DNA from 4 places in the Bacillus sp. PK3-067 genome. Region 1 is predicted to be linked to each of the others. Evidence: predicted binding sites of a transcription regulator. Region 1 holds the regulator's gene; each other region holds the start of a gene.

What was found. The regulator LexA, encoded in region 1, represses DNA repair genes until DNA is damaged. The targets are predictions, from matches to a motif close to CGAACATATGTTCG.
Region 2: the regulator LexA is predicted to act here: its motif matches at 1,037-1,050, upstream of M1D73_RS11345 (YolD-like family protein).
Region 3: the regulator LexA is predicted to act here: its motif matches at 1,175-1,188, upstream of M1D73_RS10395 (YolD-like family protein).
Region 4: the regulator LexA is predicted to act here: its motif matches at 1,169-1,182, upstream of ruvA (Holliday junction DNA helicase RuvA).

Annotation. Positions count from the first base shown of each region.
Region 1 covers NZ_CP096490.1:3,681,715-3,683,924, reverse strand. Annotated here, with positions in the region: gene M1D73_RS18875 (DUF4097 family beta strand repeat-containing protein) at 1-722, shown strand, start outside; gene lexA (transcriptional repressor LexA) at 813-1,433, opposite strand; gene M1D73_RS18865 (YneB family resolvase-like protein) at 1,575-2,210, shown strand, end outside.
Region 2 covers NZ_CP096490.1:2,172,636-2,174,845, forward strand. Annotated here, with positions in the region: gene M1D73_RS11335 (hypothetical protein) at 1-209, shown strand, start outside; gene M1D73_RS11340 (KH domain-containing protein) at 459-866, shown strand; gene M1D73_RS11345 (YolD-like family protein) at 1,169-1,504, shown strand; gene gerPF (spore germination protein GerPF) at 1,713-1,928, opposite strand; gene M1D73_RS11355 (hypothetical protein) at 2,136-2,210, shown strand, end outside.
Region 3 covers NZ_CP096490.1:1,995,793-1,998,002, reverse strand. Annotated here, with positions in the region: gene M1D73_RS10400 (response regulator aspartate phosphatase) at 1-1,035, opposite strand, end outside; gene M1D73_RS10395 (YolD-like family protein) at 1,226-1,573, shown strand; gene M1D73_RS10390 (hypothetical protein) at 1,912-2,043, opposite strand.
Region 4 covers NZ_CP096490.1:4,413,288-4,415,497, reverse strand. Annotated here, with positions in the region: gene M1D73_RS22725 (BofC C-terminal domain-containing protein) at 1-105, shown strand, start outside; gene M1D73_RS22720 (iron-hydroxamate ABC transporter substrate-binding protein) at 120-1,064, opposite strand; gene ruvA (Holliday junction DNA helicase RuvA) at 1,253-1,870, shown strand; gene ruvB (Holliday junction branch migration DNA helicase RuvB) at 1,876-2,210, shown strand, end outside.

The DNA of each region.
Region 1 (2,210 bases):
TACAAACTGCTGAAAAAGGCGATAAAGAAAATGTAATTAAAAACGAAACATTAAAAAATATAGAAGTTAAGTTAGATGCCGGGGATATTATTGTCCAAAAATCTCCTGACTCTTCTTTTTATGTAAAGCAATCGGGAGATGTACGTAAACAAGAGATTCGTATCGCAGAAGATGGTGACACATTAAAAATTATTGGGGAAAGAGAAAAAGGTGCTTCATTTGATTTTTCTTTTTACGATTTTAGGTTTCAAACGTCTAAATTGACTCTCCTTGTGCCCGAACGCTCTTACCAAGATGTAAAAGTAAATTCATCTGCTGGACAAATCGAAATGAGTGATGTGAAAAGTGATAGCGTAAGTGTTAGGACACTTGCTGGAGAAGTAGAGTTGAAACAAGTAACGGCTAAGAATGTGGAGGGATCGACAAAAGCTGGTGAGGTGAACTTTAAGAAGGTATTAGGGAAAGTGACCGCAAAAACAACAAGTGGGGAAATAAATATTCAAGATCATGATTCTAAGTATAATCTAGAAGCAAGTTCAACTGCGGGAGATATAGATATTACTTTATCGGAAAAACCACAAGATGCGGTAATTACTGGGCAAAGTGCTGCTGGAGATGTAACAATTTTTAATGAAGAAAATAAAAATGTAACAATTGGAAATGGTAGTAAAAAGATTAGCGGTAAAACGGCTGCGGGAGATGTGACGATTGAAACTCGTTAATAAGAAATAGAATGCATGGAAATCTATCAAAATACAAAAAGAAGATAATTACCGTATATAAATAAGGTAATTATCTTCTTTTTGTTATTTTTAATGTAAATCACGATATACGCCAATTACTTTCCCGATAACTGACACTTGTTTTAAAATGATAGGTTCTAATGAAGAGTTTTCTGGTTGTAGACGGAAATGGTCTTTTTCTTTATAGAAACGTTTAACTGTTGCTTCGTTATCCTCTGTTAAAGCGACTACAATTTCACCATTATATGCAGACTGCTGTTGGCGAACAACAACTAAATCTCCATCGAAAATACCAGCTTCAATCATACTATCTCCAGAAATACGTAACATGAACACTTGGTCTGCTCCAGCAACAATACTAGCTGGAAGTGGGAAATGTTCTTCTACGCTTTCGACCGCTGTAATTGGTAAACCAGCAGTGACTTTTCCGACAATTGGAACTTGAATAACAGATTGTGTTTCCGTATCCATTCGGTCTTCACCTAAAATTTCAATGGCACGTGGTTTTGTTGGATCGCGTCGAATGTATCCTTTTTCTTCTAATCGTGATAAATGTCCGTGCACTGTAGAACTAGAAGCGAGGCCGACTGCTTGACCAATTTCACGTACGGAAGGTGGATATCCTTTTTCTTGTACTTTTAGCTTAATAAAGTCGAGAATGTCTTGCTGGCGTTTCGTTAACTTTTCCATGTTTTCTAACACCTCGTTTTCTTTCATTTTTCTTATTAATAAGTATAACATGTGAAAAAACATTCTACAAACATAAGTTCGAACAAATGGCGGATTTATGTTACACTATAGGGAAATAATAGGGAGAAAGAGGGGTTCAAAATGAATGCAATTATTTATGCACGTGTGAGTACAACGAAAGAAGCGCAAGAAACATCATTATTACGTCAAAAAGATGAATTATTGCATTTAGCTGAGCGCTATCAAATGAATGTTACTAAGGTGATTGAAGAGCAGGCTAGTGGATATACAATTGAACGTGACGGTATATTAGAGGTGTTGGATACAATTCGAGACGAACAAATTGATGTGTTACTTATACAAGATGAAACGCGTCTTGGTAGAGGAAATGCGAAGATCGCGTTAATGCATTGTTTACATAAAGAAGGCATAAAAGTATATACGCATACACATAATGGTGAATTACAATTGTCGGATTCTGATTCAATGGTATTAGATATTATTGGTATTGTTGAAGAATATCAAAGAAAGATTCATAATTTGAAAATTAAACGAGGTATGCAACGTGCAGTAGAAAAAGGTTATCGTCCAGAAAAAAATTTAAAAAATCGTCATTTAAGTGTAGGAAGAGAGAAAAAAGAAGTGCCAATTGAGGAAATTGTACGTTTGCGAAAAAGTGAACTCACGTTTGAAGAAATTGCAGCAACATTACGTGGATTTGGTCATAATGTTTCAAAGGCGACTGTACATCGTAGATATGTAGAGTATACGAAGCAA
Region 2 (2,210 bases), 1.5 Mb from region 1:
TCTTTCAAGGAGAGGGCGGAGCGAAAATTTTTGAGTCATATGATGAAAATATAAGTGATTTATTAGTTATATTAAAAGAAACGAAAGGGATTAAAATTGGGATGGTTGAGTATAAAGTGTTAAAGTACGAACTTAATTATTTTCGTCATCCGAAAAAAGCGGATACAGAGAGAGAGTTACATATAATAGTACAACCTAAGTATATGTAATAAAATATAATAATAAAAATCACTGATTCAGTTTTGTAAAGTTCCATAGAGTATGTAAGAAAAGAGAGTGTTGTAAATGCTCTCTTTTCTTATGCTTTGTGAGTTCGTTCATCATAGTATATGTTTTCAGTTATAGATGGTTAATAAACGATAAAAATTTAAAACTTTTTCGTTTAGGCAGGGATTTTATATTTGAGTAAATAAATATACTATGAAGTATTTTTTATACGAATATTGGAGGAGTATAAAATGAGTTTAGCAAGTTACATAGGCTGTAATGTAGAAATTCCGTTAACGGATCCAGATTCTAATGATGTAATTGTTTTTGGACCGTGTTTTTCAGATGAAAGTATGCTTGAAATTGTACAAGATTATCAATTCCAAACAAATTACACATATGAGGTTTCAACTAATTGGGGAATTGAACTGGTCGAGTGGCAAAATGTAAAGGAAAAAAAAGAAGCGAAAGAAAAACTTTTAACTTTATGCAAGATTATGGAAAGTTATTTGGAAGATGGAGACTATTTCGAATTATTTAGTTGTTGGGTTGGTGATGAAGATAAGGAACGAGTAGGGGAATTGAACTTAAAAATAAATCATTTTAATATAGATGAATTATGTATTCTAGAAAGAACATTAGTTAGGATAGAAAAATAAGCTTTGAATATTTTTTAGAAAAAGGCGATTTCACTTTGTGTGAAGTCGCCTTTTAGTTTTTATATGCATTTTATATAAGAAATGAAAAGTTTATTTGATAAAGGAAAAAATATGGAGATAAATAAAATTATGTTTTTTGTTAAGAAATAATAAGTATAGCTCTTCTCAAAGGAACGTAAGTTCGTGTATAATAAGAACGAATGTTCTTTTAAGAGGTAACCTAATTATAGTTTAGTAAGTATTAAAAATAACTAAGGGATAGCATGAATAAATAAATGTATAAATGATCAAGGAGATAAAAAATGAACGATGTAAAGATACAAAAAGAAGAAAGAGAGTGGGTTCCGTTTACAGTAATGTCCGAACAACTTTTAAATATGAGAAAGATTATTGGAGAGAAATTAAAAGTACAAAAACCGCTTTTAACAAATGAAGCAAAAGAGAGGATTTCTGATAAATTATTAACGTCATTACTGTCTGAGAAAGAAATATTGGTAACATATTTTGAAGATGGTTACATATTAACAAGCTACATGACTGTTGTACATATCAATCCGGTAAAACAAATTGTAATTTGTACAGACGCCTTTTATAAAACTTACGTATTTAACGCTATGGATATTATTGAAATAATGTAAAAGAAGCTGAATATTAAATGGCAGCTTTTTTTATTTCTGATTTATGAGACAAATAATATAAGAAAAAGCAGCTAGCTTTGTGCTAGCTGCTGAGCCCCAGGGAAAGGGAGAAAAAGATAGGGTACTCCAAAATCGATAAGAGCTGTCAAACAGCCTGATTATAGTATAGACAAATTAAAATTTTCTATACAAAAAGTTGAACATAAGATTAGGCTGTACCCACTTGGTTTTGATCTGCAAGGTCAGAATCAAATGTATTGGTCGCGCTAACACCGCTAAAAGTATTAACAACAAAACCAACGTTTGATGCGCCGGAACCATTATAAGCTTTCGTATTTTCTTTCGGAGAAACGTTGTAGAAATCACCTAAGTTAAATGATCCATTACTATTTTGTACAACTAAATTTCCTACAACTGATGGCATAATTTTCACCTGCTTTATAAAAAGTTGTTAACATTACTATATGGAGTTATAGTCCAGATGGTTCATATAATAAAAATTGTGGAATAGTAAAACGTTTGGAGCATGGATTTCAATAAAAGTGTGTTAAAATTAATATAATAAAGTTGAGTAATTTTTTTAAAAAATTTGTATAATTGATATATATGAAAATAAAGGAGGCAAAATGTAATGAAAGATATTATGAAAAAAGTTGATTTAACAGATGCCAAATCAAGTAATCTTGTTGCACTAATTTATAGTAAT
Region 3 (2,210 bases), 1.7 Mb from region 1:
ATCTAAAGCGATGTGCAAATACTTGCTTGCTTTTCTGTGATTTTCTGAACCATAGAATATTTCACCTAAAAGAGAAGCATATTCTTTTACCCAATCATATAATTCTTCTTTTTCAAAATACGAAATACCTTCTATAACCACATTTTCTAATTCTTCTTGCGGTACATAGTTATGTACTGCTTTTAAAATTCGGAAATGATGACGATAACATAAGTCGCTAATCTTATAGCCATTCTCAATATATTCATTAGCGATATGACTATAACCTAACTTAAAATGTTCTCTTGCTAAAAGAAACATAGTTTTAGCGTTATTTTCTAATGAATCCTCTAAGTGTTTAATTGCTAACTCTGGCATGTTTTGACTTGCGTATAAAAGTCCTAAATTATGCTTAACTCGTTTAATAAGAAGTTCATCATTAGATTTTTGGAAGGTACCTAGTGCTGAAAGTAAATATTCCTCTGCACTTTCGAATTCATTTAGTCGAATGTGTGCCATTCCTAAAGTATTTAAGCATGCTGCAGTTTTTAATTCATACCCTGGACTAATTGAAAATACTTCATTCGCCTTTGTAGCAAATTGAACTGCTAGGATCGGTTTTAATACGTGATAGTAATGGACTGCAAGCCAATAATTAAATTCAGCTTTTTCAATTTCATCATGCATGTACTCTAAAAACGTTTCAGCTTTTTCAAATTGCATTCTTGCTTCACTATGGTTTGCTTTATTAATAGCGTAAATTGCTTTAAATAAATGATGATAGTACTCTAAAAATGTTTCTGTAGACTCTGGTAAAGGCTCGATTTTGTCCAGAATATCTTTTGTACTATCCATATCCCGAATTAGCAGTTTATACCGTGCATTCAATAAAGCGTAGTAGACTAATATTGTTTGGTCTTCCTTAATATTATTGATTTTATTTGCAATATCTTCTTTTATTTTCTGAGACTGTAATACACGTTGTGAAATCATAGCTTGATACCAGTCGTTTAATAATTTTGTGATTTCTTCTTTAGAAATAATGTCAACACTCATCTACTTCTACCCCCTTTTGTTAAATGTTATCATGACATGCTTGTTTGCATAAATAAGTTTTTGAATATTCTAACTTGAAAAAATTATTTTTGAATATTCATGTTAACAAAATGGTCCCTTTTCAAACCCCAAAAAAGAACACACGTTTGTTTGTAGTGGAGTAAAAAAAACAAAAGTGAGGTATTACATCATGGAATATAACGGCTTTCCTGTAGTACGTGGAAGATGTATGGTGAAATGGAATCCGTTTGCTTCAATACCGGAGCAATACGAGGAAATACATAGAATGTTTGAGGAACAATATAAAGTACCTAAACCTTTTTTAACACAAGATACTATGGAACGAATAGAAAGAGCGTTAATGCAATCTTTTCACGAGGAAGAAGAAATACATATCTCATACTATCGTGATGGAATGGTGCAAGACATGTACATAAATGTATTACATATTGAACCGATGACGAAAACTATATATTGTACAGATGCTTTTGGTTTGAATACTAAGTTTAAGTTTGATGAATTGGTGAATATAAATTAAAAGAAGCCGCCCGACAGGACTGAAGTGCACCCCAATTGTTAGACACAACCTAACAATTGGGGTGCACTTCACATATATAGGTGGCTTTTGTACGACAAAAAAAGAGCTCTGCTATACAGCAGAGCAAAAGAAAAATATATAACCCTATAAAAATAATACAAATTATTGATACTTTCAAAAGACGAAATTTAAATTTCCATCACAATAATACCTATGTTTAAGTATGAAACATTCTACCTTCCCTATAGCTATGAATATTCTTATTTTAGAATTCCATAGTATCCAAATAGCTCTTTGAGAAATACCTCAATACCGAACTTCTTCAAAGAATCTTTTCTTTATTCAAAGAGAAGTTCTAAAACTTTTTTCTTATCTTTGTCTCTTCCATAATGAATCAACCTATGACAGTTCGGACATATACTAACTATATTTCCAACAACATCTAAACTATTTTCAAAATCATGTTGCATTCTTAACGGTATTAGATGATGGGCCTCCATATAATTTTTTCGCTGGCTTCCGATACAAATGTTTCATGTGTGTCATCTATTTCACATTTAAATTCTGCCTGTTTAATAGCTTGTTTAGCTTTTTTCGGATCACGAGGCCATACTTCCCTACCAGATTCCATTTTAGT
Region 4 (2,210 bases), 730 kb from region 1:
TTGAAACGTGGCATTCGTATTAAATCAAAAGAAGGTTTTGTGAAGACGATTGAAAAAATGAAGCAATACGCAGTTCAAAGTAAGAAAAAAAGCAGCTCATGGTGAGCTGCTTTTTTTTCTTATTTATTTTTAGCTAAAATTTCTTTTGCGATTTCATCAATTAGCATATCTTTTCCGATTGGATTGAATGCTTTCGTATTGAAGACTTCATTTGATACTTCATATACGTGATTATTTTTAACTGCTTTATTGTCTTTCCAAACGGCACTGTTTTTGTAGTCTTCGTAAACTTTATCAGCTTCGCCGCCGAAGTTTACAATAAACATTTGGTCAGGCTGGAATGCAACTAGACCTTCTAGTGATACTTGCGCCATCGTTTGTTTTAAATCCGTACCTTTTGTTGCTGGAAGTTTTAAGTCATTAAAGATGATGTCACCGTATCCGAAGCTACCGTATACACGGAAGTTTTGTGGTGTAACTGCAACGAACATAAAGTTCTCATCTTTTGTTTTCTCTTTAATTTTTTTAGATAAAGAGTCTGCTTTCTTATCGTAGTCTGCAATCCATTTGTCTGCTTTCTTCTCTTCGTCAAATAGCTTACCTACTTCTTTAAACTTACCACGCCAGTCTTCTAAGTTTGTTTCTAGAACAACTGTAGGTGCAACCTTTTCTAGTTGATCATAAATTTTTAATTGACGGTTGTTTAAAATAATTAAGTCTGGTTTTAAAGCAGTAACAGCTTCTAAATCAACTTTAGGTGCCCAGTACCAACCTACTGCTTTTACTCCATCTAACTTGTCTGTTAAGTGATTTTGGATTTTATCTTTATATGTATTTGCTGTACCAACAGGTTTGTGTCCAAGAAGTAATAGTTCTTCTGTTGATCCAGATAAGTCAACAATTCTCTTTGGATTTACTGGAATTGTAGCTTCACCTTTAGCATGTTTTACAACTTTTGTTTTCGGTTGTTCTTTTGCCTTCGATTCTTCTTTTTGAGAAGAACAGCCAACGATAGAAAGAACAACGAGCATAATAGTAAATAAAATAAATAGCTTACGTTTCATCCTGATGTAACCCCTTTAATTAGTATTGATAATCATTATCGACTTCTGTATATTAAGGTGCTTTAACCTTTCTGTCAATGGAAAATAACAGAAGTTTCAAGTGGAGAACATTTGTTGGGGCAGTCTCGCTTTTCTATCATTAAATATGTTAAAATGGAATACATGATTTAAGAGGGAGAGATCGTATTTTGTTTGAATATGTTACAGGTTACGTGGAGTATGTAGGGCCGGAATATGTCGTAATTGATCATAATGGAATTGGTTATCAAATTTTCACACCAAATCCGTATGTATTTCAAAGAAGTAAGCAAGAAATCCGTGTCTATACATATCATTATGTGAGAGAAGATATTATGGCACTTTACGGGTTTAAAACACGTGAAGAGCGTTTATTATTTACAAAGTTGTTAGGCGTGTCTGGCATTGGGCCAAAAGGAGCTCTTGCAATTTTAGCTTCTGGTCAAACAGGACAGGTCGTTCAAGCGATTGAGCATGAAGATGAGAAGTTTTTAGTGAAATTCCCAGGCGTCGGAAAGAAAACAGCACGCCAAATGATTTTAGATTTAAAAGGAAAACTAGCAGATGTCGTACCAGATGCATTTGTTGATTTATTCTCAGACACAGAACGTTTTGATGAGAAGAAAGGTTCATCAGCTGAGCTTGATGAGGCACTGGAAGCTCTCCGCGCACTTGGATACGCAGAACGCGAAGTTTCTCGTGTTGTACCAGAGTTATTAAAAGAATCATTAACGACGGATCAGTATATTAAAAAGGCACTTAGTCTTTTACTAAATGGTAAGAGGTGAGTATAATGGACGAACGTCTCCTTTCAGGGGAATCTGCATATGAAGATGCGGATTTAGAATATTCATTACGGCCACAGACGCTCCGTCAGTATATTGGCCAAGATAAAGCAAAACATAATTTAGAAGTATTTATTGAAGCGGCGAAAATGCGTGAAGAAACGTTAGATCACGTGCTTTTATATGGACCACCAGGTCTTGGTAAAACGACGCTTGCGAATATTATTGCCAATGAGATGGGCGTTAATGTTAGAACAACTTCAGGTCCCGCAATTGAAAGACCAGGAGATTTAGCTGCTGTATTAACAGCGCTTCAGCCAGGGGATGTATTATTTATTGATGA